DNA from 4 places in the Xanthomonas sp. AC360 genome. Region 2 is predicted to be linked to each of the others. Evidence: predicted binding sites of a transcription regulator. Region 2 holds the regulator's gene; each other region holds the start of a gene.

Region 1 (7,831 bases), 1.9 Mb from region 2:
GAACGCCACCGCCTCCAGATTCTCGCGGCCGCCGTGCGCGTTGGGTACCCACTCGCCTTCGGCACGGCCGTAATCGCGGTACAGCATCGAGGCCACCGCATCCACGCGCAGGCCGTCGAGGTGGTAATGGTCAATCCACTCCAGCGCGCTGCCCAACAGGTAGGCGGTCACTTCCGGGCGGCCGTAGTTGTAGATCAGCGTATTCCAGTCGCGATGCATGCCTTCGCGCGGGTCGGCATGCTCGTACAGCGCGGCGCCATCGAACTGCGCCAGGCCGTGCGCATCATCGGGGAAGTGCGCGCTGACCCAATCCAGGATCACGCCGATGCCGGCACGGTGGCAGGCATCGACGAACTGCGCAAAGCCATCCGGGCTACCGTGACGGGCAGTCGGCGCATACAGGCCCAGCGGCTGGTAACCCCACGAGCCACCGAACGGGTGCTCGGTGATCGGCAGCAACTCGAGATGGGTGAAGCCCAGCTCCTGCACATACGGGATCAGTTGCTTGGCCAGACTGGGCCAGTCCAGCGGCTGGTTGTGGCCATCGCGGCGCCACGAAGCGGCATGTACCTCGTAGATGGACATCGGCGCCGGCAATGCCTGCACCGCACGCTTGTCCATCCACTCGGCATCGGTCCACGCAAACGCGGCGCCACCGGGCACCACCGAAGCGGTGGCCGGCGGCAGCTCGCTCTGGCGCGCGACCGGGTCGGCCTTGAGCAGCACACGGCCGTCGGCGGCGGTGATCACGTATTTGTAGCGGGCGCCGGCTTCCACACGCGGCAGGAACAGCTCCCAGAAGCCGCCCAGACGCTGACGCATGGGATGCCGCCGCGCCTCCCAGCCATTGAAGTCGCCCACCACCGCCACGCGCTGCGCGTGTGGCGCCCAGACCGCAAAGCGTACGCCCGGCACATCCTCGCAGCGCAGATGCTGTGCGCCCAGCGTGCTGCGCAACGCCTGCCCATCGCCGGCGGCGATCTGCAGCAGCAGCGACTCGTCCAGGGTGGGGGCAAACGCGTACGGGTCTTCGATCTCCTGCACCACGTCCGGCCAGACGATGCGCAGCCGATACGGTCCATCGACCGCCAGCTCGCCTTCGAACACGCCATCGACCGCGCCGGCCTGCATGCGCGCCAGCAACTTGCCGCGTGGATCGATCAGGCCCATCGCCTCGGCGCCAGGTGCCAGCACCCGAACGCGGCGGCGGCCATCGGCCTGCAGATGCGGGCCCAGCACCGCGAACGCGTCGGTGGGCGCTCCGTCGGCCAGCGCCTGCAAGGCAAGCGCGCTATCAGACACTCCTTCCGTGGTCACAGCCTCGCCTTCCGTTCCCTGCCCTTGCACGCCCAACCGTTCGCTCATGACACCGTCGCAAGCGCAGGTGCGGTTGCGGCGGTGCGTTCGTAGAGGGACAGATATTTCTTGCCGGCCACATCCCAGCCGCTGGGCCGCAGCATGGCCGCGCGGCGCATCGCCGACAGCAGGCTGGGCAGCCGGAAGGTGCGGAACGCGCGTTCCAGGCAGCGGCGCAAGGCCTCCACGCTGGCGTGCTGGAACAGGAAACCGGTTACGCCATCGTCCACGGTATCGATCAGCCCACCGGTGGCGTGTGCGATCGGCAGGCAGCCGAAGCGCTGCGCGTACATCTGGCTCAGGCCGCAAGGCTCGAAGCGCGACGGCATCAGCAGGAAGTCCGCACCGGCGAACATGCGCCGCGCCAGGCCTTCCTCGAAGCCGATGAAGGCACCGACCTGGCCGGGATACCGGCGGGTCAACTCGGCCACCTGTTGTTCGATCTCCGGCTCGCCACCGCCGATCACGGCGATCTGGCCACCGGCCGCCACGATCTGCGGGGCAACCTCGCAGATCAGGTCCAGGCCCTTCTGATGCACCAGCCGCGACACCACCGCAAACAACGGCCCGGTGCTGTCGCGTAGCCCAAAAGCCTTGCGCACCTGGGCGGCGTTGGCCTGCCGGCCCTGCCACTGGTTCACGCTGAAGTGCGAATCCAGGTGGACGTCGGTGCGCGGGTCCCAGCTGGCGTCGATGCCGTTGACGATGCCGGTCAGCGCGCCCTTGGCGGCGCGGCCGGCCAGCAGCCGGTCCAGTCCGCAGCCTTGCGCCGGGCCGGTGATCTGCTTGGCATAGCTGATGCTGACGGTGTTGACGTGGTCGGCATTGACGATACCGCCACGCAGGAACGACATCTGCCCGTAGAACTCCAGCTCGGCCACCCGCTCGGCCGGGATGCCCAGTGCCGACGCCATCGAATACGGCACCAGGCCCTGGTAGGCCAGGTTGTGGATGGTCAACAGGCACGGGGTGGTGCCGCCGGACCAACGCACGTAGCCGGCCGCCAGCGCGCACGGCCAGTCGTTGAGATGCAGCAGGCGCGGCTTCCAGCCCAGGCCGGCATGACCGGCGGCAATCTGCGCGGCGGCATGCGACAAGGTGGCGAAGCGGATCGCGTTGTCTTCGAACTCCGAACCGCTGGTGCTCACATACGGCGAGCCATCGCGTTCGAACAGTTCCTTGGACAACAGGATGTAGATCGGCAGGCCATCGGACTGCACGATGCGACCGATGTCGCAGGCCGGCAGCGAGGCATGCGCCAACACGCGGCCCACAATCTCCACCTTGCCGGCACGCTCGAGCACCGCGCGGTAGCCGGGGATCAGCACACGCACGTCATAGCGATGGCGCAGCGCGCGCGGCAGCGCTGCCGCGACATCGCCCAGACCGCCAGCCTTGATGAAGTCGGCCATCTCCGACACCACGAACAACGCACCGCGCGTATCGGCCAGCGACACCGGCAATCGCTCGTGATGGCGAATGAAACGCCCGCGTGCATCACGCGGCCGCCCGCTCTTCTTCAGCGTGGGGATCATCGTGCTGCGCTCTAAGCGTGCAGTGCTGGCGTGAAGCGGCATCGTGGCAACCATCTAAACGTCCGTCGTAAAGTGGGTGGAGACGGAAAACGGCGAAGCGAAAACCATCGTCTGCCGATGTGGCCAGACGACATGCTACGAATGAGGAGCAGGGACCACGCGCGTACTCCACGTTGTCCTTGGTGATGAATCTACACCCCGTACAAATAAAATATGCGTGAACATGTGCTGACTTTTCTGCGACAGCCCACATTCCTTTACGCACAGTTGCGCAGGTCTGCGGGCATAAGCGATGCATTGCAGTGCGATGACATCCCCGCATCGGTGCATAGGCACTGAGATGCACCGAATGCGGGAGAGTGCAGCTGTGGTCGTCGTCATCTGTGTAACTTGTTCATGCCCACGTTCGCGTCATGCATCGCATCGCGGCGTCGCGATTGGATGCATGCTGCGGACTGCGCCGTACGGTCCGGTCTGCTCAAGCGGCTCGCATACGCGCCGATAACCAGCGATAGCACGTCGACCTTTCGAGACCTGGCATGACCGACCAGCCTGACCTTCCAAGCCGCCCGCGTGGCGGGCTGCGCCGTCTGTTGCCTTGGGGCGGCACGGACACCGCGCGCCCGGTCGCTGCGCTGCCGAGCGTGCGCGGCAGCGCGCATGCCGCGCCGGGGCTTGCGGCACATCAGCTGGTTCCCGCCAAGACCAAGTCCGGCGCGCACGATCCGGCGGCCGCCACGGCGATGCTCGTTCGTCTGTTTTCGCATGCCGCGCATCCCGAGGCACTGCTGCTGGCGTTCGCCGAAGGCATCGCCAGCCTGCATGGTGAACTCGGCGACATGGGCGTACGCCTGAGCGCGGCCTATGCGGCCGGCGACTGGCCAGGCTACGGCCGCACGCTGCGCCAGCTGATCGACAAATACATCCGCACCATCGATATCGGCGACTCCATCGCCGAAGGCCGCACCGAAGCCGAACAGTTACGCGACCTGCTGCGGCACGCGCTGGGCAACGCCCTGGCCACACTGCTGCAACGCAGCCCCGAGCTGGCCGAAGAAGCCCAGACCCTGGCATCGGCCCTGCGCCATTGGCGCCCCGGGCACGAGCTGATCACGCTAGAGCAGCGACTGCGCGAACTGAGCCATCAAATCGGCCTGCGCGCCGAGGATGCCAGCGAACAACAGAACCTGTTGCTCGGCTTGTTCGACCTATTGTTGGAGAACGTCGGCGAACTCCTCGACGATCGCAGCTGGTTACAGGGCCAGATCTCGGTGGTGCGGCAGCTGCTGGCCGGCCCGCTGGACGTGGAATCGATCGAACAGGCGCGCGGCACCCTGCGCGAGGTGATCTACAAGCAGGGCCTGCTCAAGCAGGGCATTGCCGATTCCAAGAGCGCCATGCGCGAAATGATGGTGTCCTTCGTCGACCGGCTCGACGGCATGGCCACCAGCACCGGCGAGTACCACGACCGCGTTGCCGGCTATTCGCAGGCGATCGGCGACGCTCGCAGTATTCCCGACCTCAACCGCCTGCTGCAGGACGTGCTGCAGGACACCGCCGGGGTCCAGGCCCAGGCGCTGGCCGCGCGCGACGAACTGCTGTCCGCACGCCGCCAAGTCGAAGACGCAGAACAACGCATCGCCTCGCTCGAACAGGAACTCAACGCAGTCGCCGGACTGGTGCGCGAAGACCAGCTGACCGGCGCGCTCAACCGGCGCGGCTTCGAAGAACTGTTCCAGCGCGAAGCGGTGCGCACCCAACGCAGCGGCCAGCCGCTGTGCGTGGCGATGCTGGACCTGGACGACTTCCGCCGCCTCAACGAAGCCCACGGCCACGCCGGCGGCGACGCCGCGCTACGCCACACCGTCGAGGTGGCCAAGGCGGTATTGCGTACCACCGATGCCATTGCCCGCTTCGGCGGCGAAGAATTCGTGCTGCTGCTGCCGGACTCGACCATCTTCGAGGCCAGCGCGGCGGTCATCCGCCTGCAACGTGCCATGGCGCAGCGCTCCTTGCTGCACGAAGACGTGCGCATCTTCATCAGCTTCAGCGCAGGCGTAGCGCTGCGCCATACCGACGAAACCCAGGACGAGCTGGTGCGCCGCGCCGACCGCGCCATGTACGACGCCAAAGCCGCGGGCAAGAATCGGGTGATCAGCGCAGATTAGGGCAGCTAACAAAACGACTGTGCTCACTGCCAGGCGGATGCAGTGAGTGCTCGGTGCGGCATGATCCACTAGTCCGCTCCGTGTTCCTCCGCACCGTCCGCACCCACCTGACGAGTGCTCACTACGTTCTGGTAGCCGCTCCAAGACAAGATCAGTGCGCGGCCTTATTCCCGCGCAGCTTCTGGAACAACATCACGGCTCCCAGCACCACCGCACCGGCGACCACGCCGACCACCATGTTGCCCAGCGCTTCGACCAGCCAGCCCAGGCCGCCGGCCGACTTGGCCAGATCCATGACGAGGTGATGCAGCGCGGGGATGTTGTGGACCAGGATGCCGCCGCCGACCAGAAACATCGCCAGCGTGCCGGCTACCGACAGGAACTTCATCAGCCATGGCGCGGCCACCAGAATGCCGCGGCCGAGCGCCGCCAGCGACGCGCCCTTCTGGGTCAGGTACAGGCCCAGATCGTCCAGCTTCACGATCGCCGCGACCAGGCCGTACACGCCGATGGTCATCGCCAGTGCGATCGCCACCAGCACCGCCACCTGCTGGCCGAACGACACAGCGGCCACCACGCCCAGCGACAGCACGATGATCTCCGCCGACAGGATGAAGTCGGTGCGGATCGCGCCCTTGACCTTGTCCTTCTCCAGCGCCACCACATCGACCTGTTCGTCGGCCAGCGCGCGGGTGCGCTCGGCATGCCGCTGCGCTTCTTCGTCCGCGTCGTGCAGGAACTTGTGCGCCAGCTTCTCCACGCCTTCGAAGCACAGGTAGGCGCCGCCGATCATCATCAGCGGCATCACCAACGGCACGTTGTAGCCGCGCCCGCGCAGCCAGGCTTCCAGCGCGCTGATCGCCAACGCCGCCGGCACCAGGATCACCTTGTTGACCAGCGACCCCTTGGCGACTGCCCAGACCACCGGCAACTCGCGATCGGCGCTGACGCCGGTGACCTGCTGCGCGTTGAGTGCCAGATCGTCGCCCAGCACGCCGGCGGTTTTCTTGGCCGCAACCTTGGTCAGGATGGAAACGTCGTCCAGCAGGGTGGCGATGTCGTCGAGCAGGGTAAACAGGCTGGCACCGGCCATGCGGAGGTCCTTCGAGGGTGGTCGTGCGTGAGTAGGCGTGAATTCTCGCCGATCCTGCGCCCGCATGGGGTGATGGCAGGCCATTGTGCGGTCGTTGCGCGCCGTTGCCGGGCGGTTGCCGGCACTGCCAGACCCAGGCCGGACAAGCGCTAGCACAGGCAGCGGCAGCGCTCGCAACGCTGTTACGGCGCACCCGGATTCACCGGCTGACGACCCCGCGCTGGCCACACTCGCCGCTCGCATGACGCCCCGGAGATGGCCTTGAGTTCGAATGACCCGCACCGCACACCGGCTCCGGCAACGCACCCGGCCGATCAGGCCGTGGTGGGCGGCATGAGCCGGCGTACGCAGATCCTGCGCTTGTTGCTGCGGTACCGCGGGTCGGGTGTGTTTGCCGGCATGAATCTGGATCCGGCCGCCATCAACGAGTACGAGGTGCCGGCGGAAGGCACGCCCGATCAGTTCGTCTCCGACCTGGAATCGCTAGGCCCCACCTTCGTCAAACTCGGTCAGATGTTGTCCACGCGCCCGGACATCGTGCCGCCAGAGTTCGCCACCGCGCTGGAGCGCATGCAGGAAAACACCAGCTCGGTGCCGGTGGAACGCATCCGCCAGATCATCGAAGAAGAACTCGGCGTGTCGGTCAACAAGGCGTTCTCGTTTTTCGACCCGGTGCCTCTGGGCTGTGCGTCGCTGGCGCAGGTGCATCGGGCCGCATTGCGCGATGGCACACCGGTGGCGATCAAGGTGCAAAAACCTGAAGTCGCCGCGCAAGTGCGCTCGGACCTGGATGTCCTCAAGAGTTTTGCCACCGCCGCCGACCGGCTCACCGGCATCGGCCGCCGCGTGCGCTTTGCCGACTGGCTGGGCGAATTTGGCAAGACCCTGCGCGCCGAGCTCAATTACGAAGACGAAGCCGAAACCCTGGTGCGCTTCGGCAAACATCTCAAGCCGTTTCCGTTGTTGTGGATACCGCAACCGATCTGGGACCTGAGCAGCCGCAAGGTGCTGACCATGCAGCTGGCCGAAGGCGTGCGCGTGGACAAGATCTCCGGCCTGCGTCGCACCGAACAGCCGATGGATAACCTGGCGGCGGAGCTGGTCAAGGGGTATCTGGATCAGATGTTCGTGCATGGCGAAATCCATGCCGACCCGCATCCGGGCAACCTGCGTGTGCTGCAGGACGGTCGGCTGGCCATCTTCGACCTGGGCATGGTGGCGCATGTACCGCCGCGCCTGCGCGAGCGTCTGCTCAAGCTGCTGTTTGCCGCCGTCGACGGGCGCGGCGAAGAAGTGGCCGAAGAGACCATCGCGCTCAGTACGCGCCTGGAGGATTACGACGAAGACCGCTACCAGCGCGAAACCGGGCAGATGATCGCGCGCTATGCCGCGCACGACACCACCTCTGAAGGCCGCGTGGTACTGGATCTGGTACGTATCGCCACCGCGAACGGCCTGCGCACGCCACCGGAACTGAGCCTGCTCGGCAAGACCCTGTTGAATCTGGAAGGCGTGTGCCGCGCGTTGTCGCCCAACCTTGACACGCGCCGCATCGTCGAACGCCACCTGCAGCATGTGATGCGCGCGCGACTGAAAAAATCGCTGTCCGCCGCCAACCTGGCCAGCGAAGCGATGGAACTGCAGCATCTGGTGCGCGAAGGCCCGCGCCGCATGTCCGA
Region 2 (7,831 bases):
GATGAGTGATTTCTTCACGCGCCCAGGGATGCGTATAGAGGTTTTTCCACGAGGCGAGGCTGTGGAGCCGCAAGATTTGGTGGCGCACAAATGCGTCGAATGGGTCTATATCCGATAAGCCGAGGGAGCGGACATGTCACTCAGTCCTGGAGTTGTCAGGCCTCATAAAGCAATGCGTGCATAGGGCATTGGAGGTAGTTGAGAGGCGTGCATGACACGATGAGATTGAAAAACTGTCAAAATTCCCCCTGCAGCACCAACACCCATTGGAGAAAGGCCGTGCCCCTTGCAAACGATCGAATGCGCTTTGCACTCACGGCATTGATTACCTGCCTGATCGCAGGCTGCAGCCTGCAACCGCCGCCTGCAAACGTGCCTATCGCAAAGGAGCAGATAGAGATGAGAACGGTCGTCCCGTTGGTACGGAGTTTGACCCCACATGATCGTGGGCCTACAGAGCTGGAATTCGATGTGCCCGCACTGCCCGACGACGCGACTCCGCCCGTTTTCATCGGTGTGCGGATCACCGGTGTCGATCCAACTGCCGTCTCCCAAAGTGCTGACAGGCTGATTAGCGCTGGTGTTTCGGCCGAGCTCCACTTGGAGCGTATTGAACCATCCGGTCCGGTCGCCGTGGAATTGCAGCGTAGTCAGCGTGTGGGAGTAGGTCAGCAGGCGTCCATTCCCTTGTCAGCTGATGGTATGGCGCCTGGTCTGTTCGCTTTTGATGCGGACGGTACGACGCTGCAGGACGCCGGTTTGTCTACTGAGCAGACCGCGTCCAGGGAGTTGGCGTTCGGCTATAGCAATGCTGTCCAGCCAGGCCGTTATCGGCTCAAACTGCGCTTTGATCAGAACGCCGAGGCGCTGGTTGCGGCTAATGCGCAACTTCTTGTCGCTTACACCTACAAAGGAAAGTGAGGGGAATGAGCATGGATGATCATGAAAAGCGCTATGCAGTCACTGTCTACGTCGCTGCCGCAGGTACGCCGTTGATGGCCGGAGGCACATCCTTTGGTGGTCATATGTACTACTCGATTGACGACGGAGCGACTGTCAAAAGTTATGGGTTCTCGCCTATCAAGCATGGCGAGGCTAGCGGGCCAGGAAAAGTTTCGTTCAATGACGTCGACACCTATCAAAAACCTTATTACTCACGCACGATGGAGATCGATAAGGCACAGTATGAAAAGCTGGAGGCCTTCGGCGCGGCCCCTGCTAAGCACGGATTCAATATGGAATATCACGGCGCTAAAAACAGTTGCATCGACTTCACATGGGATGCGCTCAATCATGCTGGACTGCACCGGAAGACAAAAGATGGAGTTGATAAAGGATTTGAGGGGGATATCAGACCCGTAGAAAACGTAGATGATATCAAGAGCATTCCTGCTCCTATGCCTAAAAGTGAGTTGAATAAGGAGCACAACAATCCGAAGCCTAAGCAGGAACTTTGGCAGAAGGTGATTGGCGAGGCGCGGTCGCCCGGTGAGCAGGTATCTCCGCTACAGGAAGCAGCGCAGGTTGCGAGACTTCCAACAGATCCGCTGTATCGCCAAGCAGAAGAGGCCGTTCGCCGCCTTGAGCAGGGTCTCGGTCGGGAGTACGACGACAACAGCGCCCGGCTGGCAGCAAGCAGCGCACATCTAGCCAAAGAAAACGGACTGTCGCGGATCGATCATGTCGTGCTGAGCGAGAACACCAAGTCCGTGCAGCAGGGCGAGAATGTTTTCGTTGTCGAAGGCGCGTTGAACGACCCCGCTCACAAGATGGCGCATATGAAGACGAGTGATGCGATTGCGCAGCCCGTCGAGCAATCCTTGGCGCAATTGCAGGCCTTGGGCGAAACGCAGCGCCAACAGCAATCCCAGCAGCAGGAGCAACAGAGAGAGCAGTCGATTGCGCCTCAACACCGGATGGTGTGAGGGCTAGTGAAGTAACGGTTCTGTAATAACGGTTCCAGATTCAGTTCCACGGCAGCCTGGCCGTCGCCAAACCATCGCGCCCATGCCTGCGCGCGTATTGGCATAGATCGGCAGCGATGCTGGTAGTGAAACGACAACGGCCGCAGTACGCGGCCGTTGTCGTCAAATCAGGTAGCTAGGATCGTCTTGACGATTCCCGATTCCCGAAAATCAATGATCGCTGGAACGCAGCCCATCCACATCCAGGATCAGCGCCATGCGGCCGTCGCCGATCAGGGTGGCGCCGGCGTAGCCGGGCAGGCCGCGCAGGGCGCGGGGGAGGGGTTTGATCACCACTTCCTCGCGGCCGCGGACCTGATCCACCACCAGGCCGAAGCGGGTTTCGCCGGCCTGCAGCAGCACCACGGTCAGCAGCGGCGGTTGATCGGCGGGCACGCCCAGCCAGCGGCGCAGGTCGATCAGCGGCAAGGTGTGCGAGCGACGGTCGAGCACGGCGCGGCCGTCGAACCAGCCCAGCGAGGTCTGCGGTGCGTGCAGCACTTCGACCACGCGTGCCAGCGGCAGTGCATACACCGCTTCGCCGGCCTGCACCAATAGCGTGGGCAGGATGGCCAGGGTCAACGGCACGCGAATCATGAAGCGGCTGCCGCGGCCCAGTTCGGACTGGATCTGGATCTGCCCGCTCAACTCGCGGATACGCGACTGCACCACGTCCATGCCGACGCCGCGGCCGGAGATATCGGTGACTTCGGCCTTGGTCGAAAAGCCCGGCATGAAGATCAGATGCAGGCATTCGTCGGTGCTCAGACGGGCAGCGGCTTCGGCGTCGATCAGGCCCTTGTTGCGGGCGATTTCGCGCAGACGTTCCGGGTCGATGCCGGCGCCGTCGTCCTGGATTTCGATGCTGACGTAGTCGCCTTCCTGCTGCGCGGACAGGCGCACATGGCCACTGCGTGGTTTGCCGGTGGCTTCGCGCAATGCCGGCGATTCGATGCCGTGGTCGATCGCATTGCGCACCAGGTGCACTAGCGGGTCGGCCAGGGCTTCGACCAGATTACGATCGAGCTCGGTTTCGGCGCCGACCAGTTCCAGTTCAACTTCCTTGGACAGGGTGCGCGCAACGTCGCGGGCCACCTTGGGGAAGCGCGCGAACACCTTGCTCACCGGCTGCATGCGGGTGCGCATGACCGCGGTCTGCAGGCGGGCGGTGGCGATATCCAGCACGCTGACCGCGCGGTCGAGTTCTTCGTCGCGCAGACGGGTGCGCAAGGTCTTCAACCGGTTGCGCGAGAGCACCAGTTCGCCAATCAGATTGACGATGGCGTCCAGGCGCTTGGTATCCACGCGCACGGTCTGTTCGGCTTCGGCGCCGCCCTTGGCGCCAGCTTTCGGTGCGGCCTTGGCGCCCGGCGCCGGCGCGGCATGGCCGTCGTCGTGCGCAGCTGCGGCAGCTGCCGCCTTGGGTGCGGCCTTGACCGCCGGCGGTCCGCTCTTGGCATCGAACTGTGCGATCAGCGACGGCGGTGCATGCGGCACGGGTTCGCCCGAGCCCATCGCATCCAGCATGGCCTGCAGATAATCCAGCGACTGCTGCGCGGCATCGAAGTGATGCGCCTGCAGCACCGCCTGGCCCGAGCGCGCCATGCCGAGGGTTTCTTCGGCGGCGTGGCACAGCTCCACCATGGGCTTGATCGCCAGAAAGCCGGCGCCGCCCTTGAGCGTGTGGAAGCCGCGGAACACCGCGTTGAGCTGGTCGGCTTCGTCTGGCGCCTGTTCCAGCGACACCAGCTGTTCGCCGAGGCGATCCAGGATTTCCTGGGCCTCGACGATGAAATCGGCAGCAATATCGTCTGGAACAGCACTCATGGTTACAACCCCAATCCGGACAGCAAATCGTCGGCGTCGTCTTGCGACACCGCGTGACGGTCCAGGCCCTTGACCGCAGGACCGGCAAGACCGCCGTCGTCTTTCTTCGGCTCGGTGCTCTTGGGCGGCAGGCCCAGCGCGCCGAAGCCTTCATGCACGCGGCGCACGATCCCGGCCACGCGGCGAATGATCTGCCCGCTGAGGTCCTGATAGCTCTGCGCCAGCGACAGCTCGGTGAGGTTGTGGCGCATCTGGTCCATCAGCGCGCCCTGGTCCTGATTCAGACCGCCGTCGCGCAGCTTGTTGGCCAGCTCGCGGCATTCTTCGACCAGATCCAGGGTGCGATGGCTGGCCTTTTCGGTCATTTCCACCACGTGGTCCAGGCGCGAGCAGGCATCGTCCAGTTCGCCGGCTTCTTCGGGCACGGTGGGCAGCTCGCCCAGCGCCTGCCCAAGTTCGCGTGCGAGCCGGCTCAGGCCCTGCATCATCGGACGCGTGCGCAGGGCGGCGAGGTGATCGACCTCGCGCTTCCAGGCAGCTTCGTCACCGCTTTCCAGTGCATCAAGCGCACCTTGCAGACGCTCGATCAACGCAGCGCGTTCGGCATTGGTCTCCACGGTGGCGTTCATCAGGCGGTCGCCGCCAGACGTTCGAATACCTTGCCCAGCTTTTCTTCCAGCGTCTGCGCGGTGAACGGCTTGATGATGTAGCCATTGACGCCGCACTGCGCCGCTTCGATGATCTGCTCGCGCTTGGCTTCGGCGGTCACCATCATCACCGGCAGGTGCTTGAGCTTAGCGTCGGCGCGGATGTTGCGCAGCAGGTCGATGCCGGTCATGCCGGGCATGTTCCAGTCCGTCACCACAAAATCGAACGGGCCCGAGCGCAATGCAGCCAGCGCGCTGTTGCCGTCTTCGGCCTCTGCGGTATTGGTGAAGCCGAGATCTGCCAACAGATTCTTGACGATACGTCGCATCGTCGAGAAGTCGTCCACGATCAGGATCCGCATGTTCTTATTCACATCAAGCTCCTAACACGAAAAAATACGCGAAAAATTAGTCGTCAATTTCGACACCGGCGTCGGCCAGTTCGAAGACTTTGAGGCGGCCGCGCAAACGCACCACGGCCTGGCCATGGATCTGGCAGACGCGCGACTCGCTGACACCGAGCACAGCGCCGATTTCCTTCAGGTTCAATTCCTGTTCGTAGTACAGCGACAGCACCAGCTGCTCGCGCTCGGGCAACTGGCCGATGGCCTTGCCCAGCTCGCGGCCGAATTCGCCACGCTCCATCATCTGCTGCGGGTTGGGGCCACCCTTGGCGGTGGTGTCCAGCTCGCCGTGATCTTCGATGCGCGATTCCAGGCTCAGCACCTGGCCGCGTGCGGCGTCTTCCATCAGGCGCAGGTAATCGGGCAGCGGCATTTCCATCGCGGCGGCCACTTCGGTGGCGGCGGCGGCGCGGCCGGTGTTCTGCTCGATCTTGCGCACTGCGGCGGCGGCGTCGCGGGCACGGCGGTGTACCGAACGCGGCACCCAGTCGCCACGGCGAATTTCGTCGATCATCGAGCCGCGGATACGGATCGAGGCGTAGGTTTCGAACGAGGCGCCCTGGTCGGAGTCGTAACTGCGCGAGGCTTCGATCAGGCCGATCATGCCGGCCTGGATCAGGTCGTCCACTTCCACGCTGGCCGGCAGACGCGCCGCCAGATGGTGGGCGATGCGGCGGACCAGATCGGCGTGCTGGGTCACCACGTCGTTGGCGTTATTGCGCTGCACGGCGCGGTACTGCGCGGTGGCCGTGGTTGCGGTAGCAGTGCTCATGCGGCCACTCCCCGTTGGATGATGCGTTCGACAAAGAACTCGACGTTGCCGCGCGGCACGGTGGGAGCCTGCCAGCGCGAGGTACGGCGTGCGATTTCGGCAATGGCCTGCGCCGACGGACTGGCGGGATACGCCTTGATGACGGGTTGCTGACGCTGCACCGACAGGCGCAACCAGTCGTCCTGCGGCACGTGGCCGAGATAGTTCAGCGACACATCGCCAAGGAACTTTTCGCAGACGCGCGAGAGCTTGTCGTACAGCAGGCGGCCTTCGTTGGGGTCGCGCACCATGTTGGCGATGATCTGCAGGCGGTCCACGCCGCGTTCGCGCGAGAGCACCTTGATCAGCGCGTAGGCGTCGGTGATCGAGGCCGGCTCGTCGCAGACCACCACCACGGTGTCCTGGGCGGCCTGGCAGAAGGTCAGCACGCTGTCGGTGATGCCGGCGGCGGTGTCGATGACCATCACGTCCAGGTCGCGTTCCAGTTCGGAGAACACATTGACCAGGCCGATGTGCTGGGCCGGAGCCAGTTCCGCCATGTGGCGGCGACCGGAGGCGGCCGGCACCACCAACACGCCGCCCGGGCCTTCGATGATCACTTCATCGAGCGTGCAGCGGCCGGCGATCAGGTCGGCCAGGGTGAACTTGGGCGAGAGTCCCAAGACCACATCCAGGTTGGCCAGGCCAAGGTCGGCGTCCAGCAGCAGGGTGCGTTTGCCCATGTCGGCAAGCGCCACGGCCAGGTTGGCGGAGATGTTGGTTTTGCCCACGCCGCCCTTGCCACCGGTCACGGCAATCGTGCGCACCGGGCCCAAGGGCTCGGGACGGGTCGCCGTCAGGGGGAAGGCGTTGGTCAGCTTTGCGTATTCACGCGACTGCATGGTTGTGCTCCGGAGTACAGGGCTTATCGGCAGCGCGCCGTAAATCTTCAAGACGAAGAACGAGACTGGCGGCATTGGCGCGGTGCAGGTCGTCTGGGACCCGCTGTCCGTCAGTCACCCAGGTGATGGGCAGTTGGTGGTCGACCACCACCGACAAGGCGCTGCCGAAGCGGCCGGTCTCGTCGAGTTTGGTCAGCACCACGCCTTGGGGTTTGGCGTGGGCGAAGCGGCGCACGACCTCGTCGAGGTCGGCAAAATGAGAGTTGGCGGGCAGCACCAGCAGCGAGGTGACCTGCTGGGCGGCGCGCAGCCAGTTCAGCTGGGCGGCCAGGGCGCGGTCGCGCTGGCCCATGCCGGCGGTGTCGATCAGCACCAGCTTGTAGTCGCGCAGGCGATCCAGCAGCGCGAGCAGGCTTTCGGCGCTGTCGGCCTCGTGCACGGCGATGCCGAGCTGGCGGCCGTAGCTGTGCAGCTGCTCGCGGCCACCGACGCGCAAGGTATCGGTGGTGACCAGGGCCACGTCGCGCGGGGCGTGCTGGGCGGCGAAGCGCTGCGCCAGCTTGGCGATGGTGGTGGTCTTGCCGGCACCGGTCGGGCCGACCAGGGCGATCACGCCGCCGCGTTCCAGCGGGTCGATCGGAGCCACCGGCAGACGCTTGGACAGCAGGCCCAGCATCAGCCCGCGGCCGCGGTGCAATTCGGTATCGGCCGGGATCTGCATGGCGACATCGCGGGTCAGGCCGGCATCGAAGCCGTAGTCGTCCATCAGCTCCAGCGCCTGCGCACGCACCGGGGAGCCACGCAGGCGCTCGTCGGTGAGGCGGTTCATTTCGCGCTCGATCATCTGACGCATCAGCGCCAGTTCGCCACGCAGCTGCTTGAGTTCTTCGTCGTTCTGCGGGAGCGGCGCGGCGGCCACCGGCACCGCGGCCAGCGCGGCGGGGGCGACGACGATCGGCGGCAACGCGGCTGGCGGCAGGATCTGCGGCAGCGCGTCGTCCAGGCCGAAGTCGGCCTCGTCGTCGAATGCATCGTCGTCCTGCCCATGCGCGGCGTAAGCCGGGGCGGCGAGGGCTGCGGCAACGACCGGGGTCGGTGCCTGCACCGGAGCGGCCTGCACGGCGGGGCGCTGCACCGGGGCGGTAGTCAAAAAGTCGGCGAACAGCTGTTCCGGCACGGCCGACAGCGCGTGTTCCTGACGCTGCACAACCGGGGCGGCGACATCCTGCACGGCCGGCATCGGCACCACGCTGCGGATCGGGGCGGCCACCGGGGCCTGACGCGGCACGCTGACCGGCTGACGCAGGGCCATCGCAGCAATCATTTCTTCGGCGGC
Region 3 (7,831 bases), 970 kb from region 2:
CTTCGCTGACCGCATCCACCAGCAACCCGAGCACGAGGTGCGCATCGCCCTGCGCAATCTCCACGATCACGATGCAGCTGCGTTTGGTGATCGCGCTGGCGTCGCGGCCGAAGCGCTGCTGCAGATCCACCACCGGCACCACTGCGCCGCGCAGATTGATCACCCCGCGCAGTGCCGGCGGCATCATCGGTACGTCGGTGGGCGCGCGGTATTCGATGATCTCCTTGATCCCGAGGATGCCCAGGCCGAACATGTCCCCGCCCAATAAAAAGGTCAGGTATTGCTGCGGTGCCGTCGGCGACGGTGAGGTGCTGCTGGCGGTGTTGTGCGCTTGCATGGTGTGCACCTCAGAAGCTGGCGAACTGCGACTCGTCGATGGCATCGGCAGTTGCCGCCACCATGCCGATCTGACGCACGTTGGTCCGTCGTGCCGGTGCGCTGAGCGCCGTGGAGTGGCTGGCCTGCACCACGCGGCGCGGGCCGCTCTTGCTGCCTGAGCCAGCGCTGCGGCCGCCCGTGCCCAGCCGGAAGAAGCCCATCAGCTGCTGCAGCTGCTCGGCCTGCGCGCTCATTTCCTCGGAGGTGGCGGCCAGTTCTTCGGCATTGGCAGCGGCCGACTGCGTGGTCTGGTTCAACTGACCCACCGCCGTGTTGATCTGGCTGACGCCGGCGGTCTGTTCTTCGGAGGCTGCAGCGATTTCCTGCACCAGGTCGGAGGTGCGGCGGATCGACGGCACCATTTCACCCAGCACGCGGCCGGCGCTTTCGGCGAGCTCGACGCTGGAGCCGGCCACTTCGCCGATCTCGTGCGCGGCGATCTGGCTACGCTCGGCCAGCTTGCGCACTTCCGCAGCCACCACCGCAAAGCCCTTGCCGTGTTCGCCGGCACGCGCCGCTTCGATGGCCGCGTTGAGCGCGAGCAGATTGGTTTGATAGGCGATGTCGTCGATGATGCCGATCTTCTTGGCGATGTCCTTCATTGCCACCACGGTAGCGCGCACGGTGTCTCCACCGTCGGCCGCTTCGCTGGCGGCCTTGGCGGCCATGCTGTCGGTGACGCGGGCGTTTTCGGTGTTCTGTGCGATGGAGGCGGTCATCTGCTCCAGCGAGGCGCTGGTCTCTTCCACACCTGCGGCCTGTTCGCTGGCGGCCTGTGCAAGCGCTTGCGCGGTGGCGCTCACCTGTTCGGACGCGCTGGCCAGATTTTCGGCGTTGCGGTTGACCTCATCGACGATCTCGGTCAAGCGGGTCATGGTGGTGTTGACGTAGCGCTGCATGTCGGCGAATGCGCCTTCGTAGCGACCTTCCACGGTGTGGGTGAGGTCGCCGTCGGCCATCGCGCCCATGACCTGGATCACTTCGGAAATGCTGCGCAGATTGCTGCGCGCGCGCTCCACGGTGTCGTTGATGAAGGCCTTCTTGCCCGGCAGTTGCGCCAGCGGCGCATCGAAGTTGCCGCGGCCGAATTCGGCCACCACTCCCATCGCCAACTTCTTGACCGCGATGTGTGCGCCAACCATCTCGTTGATGCCGGTGGCCATGCTGCGGAAGTCGCCATCGAAGCGGGTGCTGTCGATGACTACGTCGATATCGCCGGCTTCGTGTTCGGCCGACATGTGGTTGATCTCGGCGATCAGTCCGGTGAGGTTGCCGCGTACCTGATCGATGGTGTCGTTGATGAAGCGCTTCTTGCCCGGCAGCAACGGCAGTTGTGCGGTGAAGTTGCCGCGGCCGAACTCGCCGACGCAGGCGATGGCCTGCTTCTTGACGGCGATGTGGCCAGCCACCATCGCATTGATGCCTTCGGCCATGCGACGGAAGTCGCCGGTGAAGCGCTGCGTGTCGATCACCACGTCGATATCGCCGGCATCGTGTTCCACCGACATGCGGTTGACCTCGGCGACCATGCCGGTGAGGTTGCCGCGGATCTGGTCCACCACCTCGTTGATGAAGGCTTTCTTGCCAGGCAGGCGTTCCAGCTCGGCGGCGAAATTGCCGCGGCCGAATTCGGCCACGCAGGCCATCGCCTGCTTTTTCACCGTGATATGGCTGGCGACCATGCGATTGATACCGTCGCCCATAGTGCGGAAGTCGCCGTCGAAGCGCGCCACATCGATGCGTGCGTCGATTTCGCCGGCATCGTGTTCGCGCGAGACGCGATTGATCTCGTCGTTGACGTGGCGGATGCCGCTTTGCACTTTACGCAAGCCGCGCAGCACGTCGCCGGCATGCTCGTCGCGTGTCTGCGGCAGGGCGACATCGAAGTTGCCACGCGAGAAGGCGTCCAGCGTGGTGGTGGCCAGGTCCAGCGCGCCGCTGGCGATGCGGATCGCCCACATCAGCAGAGCACCGCTGATGAGTGCTGCAACGATGCTGGCGCCGAGCAGGGCTGCATGCGACAGCGTCAGCGCAAAGCCGGCGACGATCACGAGGACGGGCAGGGCCACCGCAAGCGCGGCGGTGAACCATAACTGGGTGGCGATCGGAAGACGGTGTGACATGGCGAGAGTTCCTGGGGTCAGGTAACAACGAACGAGGCGGGTTGTAAGGAGCGAAACTGCGAATGCTCAGGCCGCCAGCGCGTCCTGGTTGGGATGCAACTGCTGAATCAGGCTGGGCACATCCAGGATCAGCGCGACATCGCCGCTGCCCAGGATGCTGGAGCCACTGATGCCTTTGACCTGTGCGAACACCTTGGACAACGGCTTGATCACGGTCTGCCATTCGCCCAGCAAGGTGTCCACGACCAGGCCGAAGCGTTGTGCGCCTTGCCTGATCACCACGATGCTTTCGCGTGCCGGCGTCCTGCCGCCGAGGGCGAACAGTTCACGCAGGCGCACATACGGCAGCACGCTGCCGCGCAGGTCGATGTAGTCGCTGGCGTAGTCGGGCGTGAACTCCACGCATTCCTCCACCACATCCAGCGGCACCACGAACACGGATTTGCCCACGCCCACCTGGAAGCCGTTGATGATGGCCAGCGTCAGCGGCAGTCGCACCGAGATGGTGGTGCCGAGCCCGGCGGCGCTGTCGATTTCGACCGTGCCGCGCAGGGCGGTGATGTTGCGTTTGACCACATCCATGCCGACGCCGCGGCCGGACAGGTTGGTGACCTTTTCTGCGGTGGAAAAGCCCGGTTCGAAGATCATCGCGAACACTTCGCGGTCGCTGAGTTGGCGGCCGGGTTCGATCAGGCCGCGCTCGAGCGCCTTGGCCAGGATGCGGTCGCGGTTCAAGCCGCCGCCGTCGTCGGTGATCTGGATGACGATGCTGCCGGAGTCGTGATACGCGTTGAGGCCCACGGTGCCGCGTGCGGGTTTGCCGTGTGCCACGCGCACGTCCGCCGGCTCGATGCCGTGGTCCATCGCGTTGCGCACCAGATGCGTCAGCGGGTCGCCGATCTTTTCCACCACCGACTTGTCCAGTTCGGTGTCTTCGCCGGCCACTACCAGCGCGATGTCCTTGCCGAGTTCGCGCGCCACATCGTGCACCACGCGTTGGAAGCGGCTGAAGGTGCCGCCGATCTTGACCATGCGTAGCTGCAAGGCGCTTTCGCGCACGTCTTCCACCAGGCCGGCCAGGATCGAGGCCGATTCCAGCAGTTGCGCATCGCCGGTACGCTGCGCGTTGGCGTTGGTGCTGCTGACGGCAATGATGAGTTCGCCGACCAGATCGATCATGCGATCGAGCTTGTCGGCATCCACGCGGATCGAGCGCGCATCGTTGTTGCGTCCGCCCGCGTCGGGTGCATTGCGGGCCGGCGCCGATGCGGCGTTTGCAGCGTTGGGCACGGCGGCAAGTACGCTGACCGGCGCAGCGGCCATCACCGGCTCGCTGATCAGCAGCGTGGCTGTATCGGCTGGTGCAGACACTGCGGCGATATCCAGATCGCAATCGTCGCGGACGAATTCGAACACCTCTTCGATCGCGGCACGATCGGCATCGCTGCGCAGCAGGATCTGGAAACCGAGGTAATTGGCTTCCGGGTCGAGGTCTTCAAACCGTGGCAATTGGCTGTAGTCGGTGCCGATCGACTCTACCGACCCGAGGCCGCGCAGATTGCGGATCAGCTTGAGCGGCGAGTTACCGAAGCGCAGTGCGTCGGCGAAGAGTTTGAGCGAGATGCGCCAGTAACCGCTCTGTTTTTCAGGCGTGCTGTACTGGATGGCGGCAGCGGTGACGCCGCAGGCGCTGCTTTGCAGATAGGTCTGCAGCTGCGCCAATAACGGTTCGGCTTCGGCAGCCAGCGCATCCGCATCGGCATGGCTGGGGTCGGCGGCAGTCTCCACCAATGCATGGATATGATCGCAGCACACCAGCAGCAGCCCGATCAGTTCCGAGCTCAACGTCAGCGCTTCATCGCGCACCAGATCGAGCACGCTTTCCACCACATGGGTGAAGCCGACCAGCTGCGGCAGATCGAATAATCCGCCCGAGCCCTTGATGGTATGCGCGGCACGGAAGATCGCATTGACCGCATCCGGCGACGACTCGCCACGCTCGGCTTCGAGCAGATGCCGTTCCATGTCTTCGAGCAGATCCCGGCTTTCGGCCAGGAAGGTCTGCATCAGCTGGTTCATGTCCATGCGCGCGTCACCCGTCCGTTAGTGAATGTGTTCGCCGAGGCAGGCAACCGCATGCGGGTACAGCGCTTCGAGCAGGCCGAGCAGTTCGATCACATCGACCACCGCACGGCTGGAATCGGTCAGCGAAAACGGCCGTCCATCGGCCTGGATCGCCTGCTTGGTGGCCAGCAGCAATTGCAGGCCGGTAGTGTCGATTTCGCTCACTGCCGCCAGATCCAGATGCACTCCACCCGGATGCGCCAACGCCGGCTGCAACAGCGGCTTGAGTTCGGCGGCGCGACGAATCGTCATCTCGCCCTCAAGGGCAAGCGTCAACGGCGCGGGCAGATCGGGAGATGGAGTGTTCATGGGTGCCTCAAGCGATGGCGCACGTTGGGTGCGATGACGCGGGGAGAAGGTGGCGGTGACATGGATCTGCGTGGCGTGCTCTGCACACAGAGTCATGCCGGTCTATGCAGGTATCGGCGCCTAGCTGGAATATTTAGGCCAAATTCAGTCGAATGACGTAAATGTGAAATCTTCTAGCAGTTCTGAAATTAACTGCTCAGGTTTGTCGCAAGCAGGCTCATAAGGCGTTTGTCCTGGACAGTCCCGGGACAACGTGCGCGTGTTTCAAACACGGCGGAGCAGTGCGCATCGAGCAAGGGCAAGGGCTGCGAGCCCGTTGCGTGTGACGCAGATCGGCGCGATATCGGAGACGTCTCGCGCACCACGCCATGCACACAGGTGGTGCTCACCTGCGTGCATGACGTGTAGTGCTGTCGAGTCTGTTGCGACGCCGTCAAACGCGGCGTTGCGCTTCAGCCCGGTGTCAGTGCGGCCAGCAAACCGCGTGCTGCGTTGAAGCGGTCTGCGCCTTCGGGCATCGGCAACTTAATGCGCAGTTTGTCCGGGCCATCCATGGTGTAGATCTTCGGCTGCTTCTGGATCATCTGGATGACGGTCATCGGGTCGATCGACGGCTTGGCTTCGAACACCAGACGCCCGCCGTTTTCGCCCAGATCCAGCTTGCGGATCCCCAACGCATTGGCCTGCAGCTTGAGCTCGGCAATCGCGAACAGGTGCTTGACCGGATCCGGCAGCAAGCCGAAGCGGTCGATCATCTCCACCTGCAATTCGCGCAAGGCATCGGTGTCGCGTGCACTGGAAATGCGCTTGTACAGCGTCAGGCGCGTATGCACATCTGGCAGGTAATCCTCGGGAATCAGCGAGGCCACGTGCAGCTCCACTTCGGCGCCGCGCGCTTCTTCGCCGGCATCCAGATCGGGCAGTTTGCCTTGGCGAATACTGCGCACCGCGCGCTCCAGCAGTTCGGTGTACAGGCTGAAACCGACCTCGGCCATCTGGCCGCTCTGGTCTTCGCCGAGCAACTCGCCGGCGCCGCGGATTTCAAGATCGTGCGTGGCCAGGGTGAAGCCCGCACCCAGCTCGTCCATCGAGGCGATGGCTTCCAGGCGCTTTTCTGCATCGGAGGTCATCGAGCGCCGGTCCGGCACCACCAGATACGCGTAAGCGCGGTGATGCGAACGGCCCACGCGGCCGCGCAGCTGATGCAACTGCGCAAGACCGAAGCGATCGGCGCGGTTGATGATGATGGTGTTGGCGTTGGGAATGTCGATGCCCGATTCGATGATCGTGGTCGACAACAGCACGTTGAAGCGTTGCTTCTGGAAATCCAGCATCACCCGTTCCAGCTCGCGCTCGGGCATCTGCCCGTGCGCGATGCCGATACGCGCTTCCGGCACCAGTTCGGACAGATCGCGTTGCATGCGCACGATGCTTTCCACATCGTTGTGCAGGAAGTACAGCTGGCCGCCACGGCTGAGCTCGCGCTGGAATGCTTCGCGCAGCAGCGTGTTGTCCCAGGCGGTGATGAAGGTCTGCACCGCCAGCCGGTTGGGCGGCGGGGTGGCGATGATGGATAGATCGCGCAAGCCGGCCATGGCCATATTGAGCGTGCGCGGGATCGGCGTGGCGGTGAGCGTAAGCAGATGCACGTTGGCGCGCATCGCCTTGAGCGCTTCTTTTTGCCGCACGCCGAACCGTTGTTCCTCGTCGACCACGACCAGGCCCAGATCCTTGAACTTCACATCGGGCTGCAACAAGCGGTGCGTGCCGATGATGACGTCGATATCGCCACTGGCGACCTTCTCCAGCTCGGCCTTGATTTCCTTGGTGCTCTTGAAGCGCGACAGCACTTCCACCTTCATTGGGTAATCGGCAAAGCGGTCGCGGAAATTGCGGTAATGCTGTTCGGCCAACAGGGTGGTCGGCACCAGCACGGCGACCTGCTTGCCGGCGCTGGCCGCAGCAAATGCCGCACGCACCGCGACCTCGGTCTTGCCGAAACCGACATCGCCGCACACCACGCGGTCCATCGGCTGGCTGCTGCCCAGATCGCGCAGCGTGGCGTCGATGGCGGCAAGCTGGTCGGTGGTTTCTTCGAACGGGAATCCGGCTGCAAACGGCTCGTACATCGCCCGGTCCACCTGCAGCGCCAGGCCGGCGCGCGCGCGGCGGCGGGCCTGGATTTCCAACAGTTCGGCAGCCACGTCGCGCACCTTCTCGGCGGCTCTGCGCTTGGCCTTGGTCCATTGCTCGCCGCCCAGCGAATGCAGCGGCGCGGTCTCGGCCGATGCACCGGAGTAACGGCTGATCAGATGCAACTGCGCCACCGGCACATACAACCGGTCGCCCTTGGCGTATTCGATTTCCAGGAACTCGCCGGGCATGCCGCCGGCATCGAGCACGATCAGCCCGCGGTAGCGGCCCACACCGTGATCCTCGTGCACGATCGGCGCGCCTTCGGACAGCTCGCCCAGGTCGCGAATGATCGCTTCCGGCTCACGTCCGACCCGGCGCGTGCGGCGCGGTTGGTTGGCCCGCTCGGGAAACAGCTGACGCTCGGTCAGCACCGCAATCTGCGGCTCATCCAGCGCAAAGCCGTCTTCCAGCGCCGCCACCGTGATGCCGAAACGCAGCTTGGTCGCCGTCAGGAAGGCCGGTACATCGGCCACGACATCCGGCTTGAGCTGGGCGGCGGCCAGCACTTCCATCAAGGCTTCGCGGCGGCCGGCCGAATCGGCGGCGACCAGCACACGGCCCGGGTAGTGGCTCAGGAACGAGGCCAGTGCCTGGCCAGCCGGCGCGTCTTTTGCGGCAACCGGCAACGGCGGCAACGGTTGGTCGCCGAGCGCGGCGGCCTCGTCGATGCGCGCATGGTCGCTGGCCCACACCTCGATACG
Region 4 (7,831 bases), 470 kb from region 2:
TCACCTGCGTGCCCTGCGCCTGCTCGGTGGACAGAATCACGATGCAGCTGCGCTTGTTGATGGCGCTGTCGGCACGCCCGAGCCGTGCCTGCAGATCCACCACCGGCACCACCGCGCCGCGCAGATTGATCACACCGCGCACGCACGCCGGCATCGACGGCACTGGCGTCGGAGCGCGGTACTGGATGATTTCGCGAATCCCAAGAATGCTGGTGGCGAAGGTTTCGCCGTCCAGCTGAAAGGTGAGGTATTGGGCGGCTGCATCGGCATCGCCCGGCATGACATCGGAAGTCTGTGCGGTCATCGATCGATCTCTCAGAAGCGAGCGAACTGGCCTTCGTCCGGGCCCTCGGACATGGCATATGCCGGCGCTGCATTGCCACGCCAAGCGCGCGCACCTGCAACACGTGCCGGGCGTGCAGCGACCTGCTTGCCACGCTTGGGCGGCGTGCTCGCAGCGCCCTGCCCGCCCAGCCGGAAGAACGCCATGCTCTGTTGTAGCTGCTCGGCCTGCGCGCTCATTTCTTCGGCGGTGGCGGCCAGTTCTTCGGAGGCGCTGGCGTTCTGCTGGGTGGTCTGGCTCAGCTGCACCACCGCCGAGTTGATCTGGCTCACACCCGAGGATTGTTCTTCGGAAGCGGCGGAGATTTCCTGCACCAGATCCGAGGTGCGCTTGATGCTCGGCACGATGGTGTCGAGCAGGCGCCCGGCGCGGTCGGCCAGTTCGACGCTGGAACTGGCCACCTCGCCGATTTCCTGCGCGGCCACCTGGCTGCGTTCGGCCAGTTTGCGTACTTCGGCCGCCACCACCGCAAATCCCTTGCCATGCTCGCCGGCACGCGCCGCTTCGATGGCGGCATTGAGCGCGAGCAGATTGGTCTGATAGGCGATGTCGTCGATGATGCCGATCTTCTGCGCAATCTGCTTCATCGCCTGGGTGGTGGCCACCACCGCTTCGCCGCCTTCGATGGTTTCCTTCGCGGCCTGGGTGGCCATGCCGTCGGTGATGCGGGCGTTCTCGGTGTTCTGACTGATCGATGCCGTCATCTGCTCCAGCGAGGCGCTGGTTTCTTCCACGCCGGCCGCCTGTTCGCTGGCGGCCTGCGACAACGACTGCGCAGTGGCGCTGACTTCTTCGGACGCGCTGGCCAGGGTCTCGGCACTGGTATTCACCTCGCCCACCACCTGCGACAACTTCTGCACCATGGTGCGCATGGCTTCTAGCAACTGCGCGGTTTCGTCGCGACCGTGTACATCGATGCGCATGGTCAGATCGCCTTCCGACAGGCCATTGGCGACTGCAACCGCGCGACGGATCGGGCCGGTGACGCTGCGGCTGATCACCACCCCAAGCGCGGCGCCGAGCAACACACCGCCGCAAATGATGGCGATCAGCAATTTGGAACTGCGCGCATGGATGGCGCCGGTTTCTGCGTTGGCCGAGGCGGCGCTGCGCTCGCGCAGTCCGCTCAGATCGGTCATCAAGGTATCCACTTCATCCGAGCTGGCGCGCACCGCACGCGACAATGCAGCAAGTTCGGGATTGGCCTCGCGCATTGCTTCGCGATTGGCGGCTTCGATAAAGCGGCCGCGCTCATCCAGATAGGTCTGCCACGCACGATCGAACTGCGCCAGTTTGGTCTTGCCCTCTTCGGTCTGAAAGCTGCCGCGCGCACGGGTCATGTGATCGACCACCTTGGCGGTGTACTTGTCGATGTTCTGCACATGCGACTGGCGTTCTTCCGCGCTGCTGGCCAGCAACAGGTTGGCGCGTGCGCGGCCTGCGTAGATCAGATTGATGTTGGCTTCCTTGACGTTGGACAGGCCGAGCAACTCGCGCTCGTACAGCGAGGTCGACAGGTCGCTGATGCGTCCGGAGTTGGAATAGCCGACCCACCCGATGCACGCGCCGATCGCCGAGACGATCAGAAACGCCACGATCAGTCTGGTTCCGATTTTGAAGTTGCCTAACATTGGGGAGTTCTCTTTGAGTGCTGCGTGGGCTGCATGCGTTGCATGGGCAATCGACGGTGCTGCGCGTGCCGATCGCACGATGCGGACTCGTCTAACCAATCGTTGATAGCTATCGGCGCTGGCAAAACACGCTTGATATGCTTCGATCGGTACAGCGCCTATTCATGAAATTGGATATGCAGTTTTGTGACAGGTCTAGCGCTCCTGACCTGGCGTGTTCGGAAAAACCCTACCCCTGCTCTGCGGGCTGTCCGGGACAGTCCGCAGAGACATCACGACCGGGCGACTAGGCTGATGCCATGTCGCCCACGCCACTGCCCCGCGCGTTCTACGCACACGATTCGCGCAAGGTTGCGCCGCGCCTGCTCAACAAGGTGCTGGTCAGTGCCGATGGCCGGCGCGGCCGCATCACCGAGGTCGAGGCCTATTGCGGCAGCGACGATCCAGCCGCGCATTCGTTCCGTGGCATCACCCCGCGCACGCAGGTGATGTTCGGCGCACCCGGGCATCTGTATGTGTCTCATCTATGGCATGCACTGGGCGATCAATGCAGTCTGCGGCGGTGCCCCGGGGCACGCCGTGCTGATCCGCGCGCTGCAGCCGCTCGCCGGCGTGCAGGCCATGCAGGCGGCACGCGGCGCCGCGCCGGCCAAGGCACTGACCACTGGCCCCGGCCGTCTGGCACAGGTGTTCGGCGTCACTGCGGCCGACAACGGACTGGACCTGACCGATGCTGGCGCACGTCTGTGGATCGAAGACGATGGCACCGCGCCGCCGGCGGCTGCGCTCGCGACGCCGCGCATCGGCATCCGCAAGGCCGTCGATCAGCCATGGCGCTGGGTGGTGCCCGAAAGCGCCTATTTGTCGCGTCCGCTCCCACGCGTGACCGGCACGCGTGCGGCGCTGCCGGGCGACTGAGCCAACCATTGCTCCATCGGCGTCGGCTCGGCCGCACCTGGCCCACGTTGCAGGAGGCGCAAAGCCTGCTCGGTGTGTTCGGCGGTGAGGTCCTGCAGCGGTTGGAAGCGATCGGCCGCCCACACCGCCATCGGCAGGCCGTCGAGCGATGCGACGCGATTGCCCGGCACGCGTGCCACGCGCTCGCCAGGCAGGATACTGCCCAACAGATTGCTGGGGTCGCTTGCGCTCACGCACACCCAGCGCTGCTGCGGAGCCTGGGCGCGGACGCGGCGCAGGGCCGCGATCGCATCCGGCAAGGCGAACTGCTCGCCAGACAGACCGGCGATGAAACGGCCACCGCGGATTTCGCCGCGCGCTTCCAGGCGTTGATACATGCGCAGTAGTTCGCGCCAGGGCGGCAACCACGCCGCCTCGCGCTCAAGCAAGCGCCAGCACACCACGCCGTAACGGCGCAGCAGCGTGCGCGCGACGTGCTCAAGCATTTCTTGATGCCGCTCGCCGGCTTCGGCCAGCGGTAGCTCGGCAAGCGCGCGCACCGGCGCCCATCGCCCGGCATCGCGTATGCCCAGAGCAGTGGCACGACGCCGCTGCCGCGAGAGCGCCGACGGCCGCTTGGAGGCCGGCACCAGCAGCGCGCGCAGCCCGGCATAACTGTCGCAATGGGCACGGCCACGCATCACCAGTTCACTCAGGGCGTCTTCCAGCTCGGTGCTCATCAGGTGCGCGGCATCGGAAATCTCGTCGAAGAACAACGCACCCTGCTGCTGCAGGACCTCCACCACACGCTGCGCGCGCGACCCCAGCGGCGCATCGTCGACCGCACGTGCCAGGCCACTCCAGCGCTGCGCGTCGCGGCGCGGCAGCAGCACGATTGGAGTCGCCCGCAACGCGGCGCCGCTGCGTCCACCGCCCGGCCGCAAGCGCGCCCACACGGTGCGTCCGGCGGTGCATAAATCATCCAGCCACGCGGGTTGATAGTCGCGCACACGCGCCGGCAGCACTTCGCTTTCCCACAGCACGGCCGGCGCTTCGAAGCCTTCCAGTTGCCCGACAACCCCCGCCAATGCGTCCGGTCCGGCAACCCGGCTCTCGCTGTCCACATGCTGCCACTCGAACAGAAAGCGCGCGTAATCGCGCTGCGACACTGGCTCGATCTCGCGCCGCAAGCGCCCCAGCGTGTAGCGATGGATGCGCGCCAGCAGATGGCGTTCGCACCATTCTTCCGACGGCGCGTGCGCACTGAACTGGCCGGCCATGACATAGCCCTCGCGCTGCAATGCCAGCAATGCCAGCGCGATCTCGTCTTCGGGCAAGCGCAATGCACTGGCCAAGGCCGGCACCTGTGCCGGGCCCACTGCCGACAAGCGCCCCCGCAACAATTCGCGCACCGCCCAGTCGCGCTCCCAGTCGGTCACACCGCAGTCGGCCGGCGCTTTCAATGGCGGCTGCGCCGAGGCGTGCGGATACAACGGCATGAACCAATCGATCCGCTCGGCGCTGATCCACAACGCAGGCGCGCCGTCCATCACCAGGCAACTGGCGCGACCATCGGGAGCGAGTGCCGTCAACCACGGCTGCCACTGCGCACCGGCTGTTTCATCGACCGGCAGCACGCCCAGCCCGACCAGGGCCTCGTGCATCTCTTCGGCATCGCGGGGCTGCGGCCAGGCTTCCTCACGCACCGACGCGATGGCCTGTGGGTCCAAGCGTCCCAGGTCGTCGCTGTTCTGCGGGGTGTAACGGCGGCTTTGCACCGCCTGGGTGCGGCGTTCTTCCAGCGGCGCATCGTCCAGAAATGCGTACGGACGTGCATTCAAGGCTTCGGCCGCCAGCGGTGAAGGCGCCGCCAGATCACGCGCCACCAGCGTGATGGCACCCGATTCCAGCCCGCGCAGCACCTGCAACCAGCCTTCGCTGTCCATCGCCTGATGCAGGCAATCGTCCAGCGTTTGCGTCACCAGCGGATGATCCGGCACCTCGCGCTCGCCAACCAGATTCTCCGCACAGGCCACCTGATCCGGGAACACGGCCGCCAATAGATCTTCGGATTTCATCCGCTGCAACTGCGGCGCCACCTTGTTGCCACCGGTGAAACGCGGCAGCGCCATTGCGTTGGTCGCATTCCAGCGCCAACGCACGCCGAACAGCGGCGTATCCAGCAGCGCCTGGATCAGCACATGCTCGGCCGACGACGAATGCAGATAACGGCCAACCTCTTCCAGCGCAAAACTGTGACTGGTAGACAGCGACAACACGATCGCATCTTCTGTCGCTGCGGCCTGCAATTCAAAATTGAAGGTGCGGCAGAAGCGCTTGCGCAATGCCAGCCCCCATGCGCGATTGATGCGGCTGCCGTAAGGCGAGTGGATCACCAATTGCGTGCCGCCGCTGGCATCGAAAAACCGTTCCATCACCACACACTGCTGCGTGGGCATGGCGCCCAGCGTTGCGCAGGCATGCGCCAGATAGTCCACCAGTTGCTGGGCCGCTTCTGCAGAGCAGCCCAGCGTGCTGCATAGCCAATCACGTGCTGCCTGATGCGGTGCGTTGTCGAGTCGGGCCGCAATCTCGCCGCGCAGGCGCGACACCGCTGCTGACAGCTCGTCGCTGCGGCCAGGCGCTTCGCCCAGCCAGAACGGGATATTCGGCGGCGCGCCCTTGGCATCTTCCACCCGCACGCGCCCGGCATCCACGCGCAGGATGCGGTAGCTGGCATTGCCGAGCTGGAACACGTCGCCAGTGAGGCTTTCGATCGCAAAATCTTCGTTCACCGTGCCGATCTTTTCGGCCTGCGGCTCCAGCACCACGCTGTAATCGCCGGTTTCGGGAATGGTGCCGCCGGAAGTCAGCGCGGTCATGCGCGCACCGCGGCGCGCATGCAGCCGCCGATGCACCGCATCGCGATGCAGATACCCGGCACGCGGGCCAAGCCGGGTACTGAAGCCCTCGCACAGCATGCGCACCACGCTATCGAAGGTGGCACGGCTCAACTGGGCGAACGGCCACGCGCGCCGCATCAGCGCAAACAGCGCATCTTCGTCCCAGTCCTCGCAGGCTGCTTCGGCCACGATCTGCTGCGCAAGCACATCCACCGGCGCCAATGGGATACGCAGCACATCCAATTCGCCGCGCCGGATGCTGTCCAGCAACGCCGCGCATTCGACCAACTCGTCGCGGGTCTGTGGAAACAGCCTCGCCTTCGGCGTGCCGCCGACCTTGTGACCGGAGCGGCCGGCACGCTGCAGGAAGGTGGCGATCGAGCGCGGCGAGCCGAGCTGGCACACCAGATCCACATCACCGATATCCAGGCCCAGCTCCAGCGAGGCGGTGGCCACCAGCACGGTGAGTTCGCCCGCCTTGAGCCGCTGTTCGGCCAGCAGACGCGTCTCGCGCGACAGACTGCCGTGATGCGCGGCAACGCGTTGCTTGCCCAACAGATCGCCCAGATGCCGCGCCGCACGCTCGGCCATGCGCCGCGTGTTGACGAACACCAGCGTGGTGCGATGTTGCTGCGCAAGCATGGCCACGTCGGCATAGACCTGCAGCCATTGGTCGTTGGACATCACCACGCTCAACGGTGTGGGCGGCAGCGCCAACGCCAGATCGCGCTCCCGCGTGTAGCCGATATCGACGATCTCGCAGGGCTGTGGCACGCCGTCTTCGCCTACGCCGACCAGAAACTGCGCCACGGTGTCGATGGGTTTCTGCGTTGCCGACAACCCGACCCGCGTGATCGGCCGCTCGGCCAGTCGCTGCAGCCGCTCCAACGTCAGACTCAGATGGCTGCCACGTTTGTCCGCCGCCACCGCATGGATTTCATCGACGATCACCGTGCGCACATGCCGTAAGGCACTGCGCCCGGATGCCGAGCCCAGCAGCACGTACAGTGACTCTGGCGTGGTCACCAGGATGTGCGGCGGCACGCGTCGCGCCTGAGCCCGCTCGCGTTGTGGCGTGTCGCCAGTGCGGACCGCCGTGCGCACTGCCACGTCCGGCAGGCCTTCGGCGGCCAGGGCCGCGCGGATGCCTTGCAACGGCGCGTCCAGATTGAGATGGATGTCGTTGGAGAGCGCCTTCAGGGGCGACACATACACCACCCGCGTTTGGTCAGGCAGCGCACCGCCGTTGTCCAGGCCGTCGCGAATCAGCGCATCGATCGCCGCAAAGAACGCGGTGAGCGTCTTGCCCGACCCGGTCGGCGCCGCCACCAGCGTATGCCGCCCTGCCTGGATCGCCGGCCACGCAGCGATCTGCGCCGGCGTGGGCGCCGCAAAGGTCTTCGCGAACCACGCGGCGACCACAGGATGGAAGTGCTGCAGAACAGGATGCATGGGCGATGCCCGACACCACGACGCCAACGGGCGCCCGGCAATCGGATTCAACTCGACGAGAGTGCAATGGATGGGGGTCGGCAGCAGCCCACACAAGCCGGATGCGGCGTTGGCAGTGAACGATTTAGAGCAACTAGACAAGACTACGCCGCGACCATCAAACGGGTGCAGCCGCCAGGCGGGCACACTCGGCGCCCGAAATCCTGTGTACCACGCTTGCAGGCTGGTGCCCGTGTACCGTCCGCGTCCGCTTCGCAGTTGATCGCTACGTTGTGCTGGCCGCTCTTGGTACGAGCAAGCAAGGCTAAAGCGCGAGCATCCGACGGGCGCGGCCGGTGCCCGGACTCTTGTGTATCGCGCTTGCACTCTGGTGCCCGTATACCGTCCGCGTCCGCTTCGCGGTGGCTCGCTACGTTGTGCTGGCCGCTCTTGGTACGAGCAAGCAAGGCTAAAGCGCGAGCATCCGACGGGCGCGGCCGGTGCTCGGACTCTTGTGTATCGCGCTTGCACTCTGGTGCCCGTGTACCGTCCGTGTCCGCTTCGCAGTTGATCGCTATGTTCTGATAGCAGCTCCTGCTGCGGCATGGCTGGGGCCGGACTGCGGG

Evidence for each region. The regulator FliA, encoded in region 2, starts transcription of late flagellar genes. The targets are predictions, from matches to a motif close to TAAAGTTTNNCNNNCNNNGGCCGATAA.
Region 1: the regulator FliA is predicted to act here: its motif matches at 3,370-3,396, upstream of ACZZ0O_RS08045 (GGDEF domain-containing protein).
Region 3: the regulator FliA is predicted to act here: its motif matches at 5,045-5,071, upstream of ACZZ0O_RS20450 (STAS domain-containing protein).
Region 4: the regulator FliA is predicted to act here: its motif matches at 2,084-2,110, upstream of ACZZ0O_RS18300 (methyl-accepting chemotaxis protein).

Annotation. Positions count from the first base shown of each region.
Region 1 is NZ_OZ409846.1:1,884,453-1,892,283, reverse strand. Features, by position in the region: gene ACZZ0O_RS08055 (1,4-alpha-glucan branching enzyme) at 1-1,365, opposite strand, end outside; gene glgA (glycogen synthase GlgA) at 1,362-2,945, opposite strand; gene ACZZ0O_RS08045 (GGDEF domain-containing protein) at 3,431-5,059, shown strand; RNA gene ACZZ0O_RS08040 (sX9 sRNA) at 5,120-5,196, shown strand; gene ACZZ0O_RS08035 (DUF808 domain-containing protein) at 5,211-6,152, opposite strand; gene ACZZ0O_RS08030 (ABC1 kinase family protein) at 6,408-7,831, shown strand, end outside.
Region 2 is NZ_OZ409846.1:3,795,615-3,803,445, forward strand. Features, by position in the region: gene ACZZ0O_RS16235 (hypothetical protein) at 1-118, shown strand, start outside; gene ACZZ0O_RS16240 (hypothetical protein) at 373-921, shown strand; gene ACZZ0O_RS16245 (XVIPCD domain-containing protein) at 1,026-1,925, shown strand; gene ACZZ0O_RS16250 (chemotaxis protein CheA) at 2,136-3,791, opposite strand; gene ACZZ0O_RS16255 (protein phosphatase CheZ) at 3,794-4,420, opposite strand; gene cheY (chemotaxis response regulator CheY) at 4,420-4,812, opposite strand; gene ACZZ0O_RS16265 (RNA polymerase sigma factor FliA) at 4,847-5,614, opposite strand; gene ACZZ0O_RS16270 (MinD/ParA family protein) at 5,611-6,495, opposite strand; gene flhF (flagellar biosynthesis protein FlhF) at 6,482-7,831, opposite strand, start outside.
Region 3 is NZ_OZ409846.1:4,766,935-4,774,765, reverse strand. Features, by position in the region: gene ACZZ0O_RS20465 (chemotaxis protein CheW) at 1-337, opposite strand, end outside; gene ACZZ0O_RS20460 (methyl-accepting chemotaxis protein) at 348-2,501, opposite strand; gene ACZZ0O_RS20455 (chemotaxis protein CheA) at 2,568-4,586, opposite strand; gene ACZZ0O_RS20450 (STAS domain-containing protein) at 4,605-4,934, opposite strand; gene mfd (transcription-repair coupling factor) at 5,387-7,831, opposite strand, start outside.
Region 4 is NZ_OZ409846.1:4,267,946-4,275,776, forward strand. Features, by position in the region: gene ACZZ0O_RS18295 (chemotaxis protein CheW) at 1-304, opposite strand, end outside; gene ACZZ0O_RS18300 (methyl-accepting chemotaxis protein) at 316-1,974, opposite strand; partial or broken gene ACZZ0O_RS18305 (DNA-3-methyladenine glycosylase) at 2,274-2,892, shown strand; gene ACZZ0O_RS18310 (DEAD/DEAH box helicase) at 2,832-7,226, opposite strand.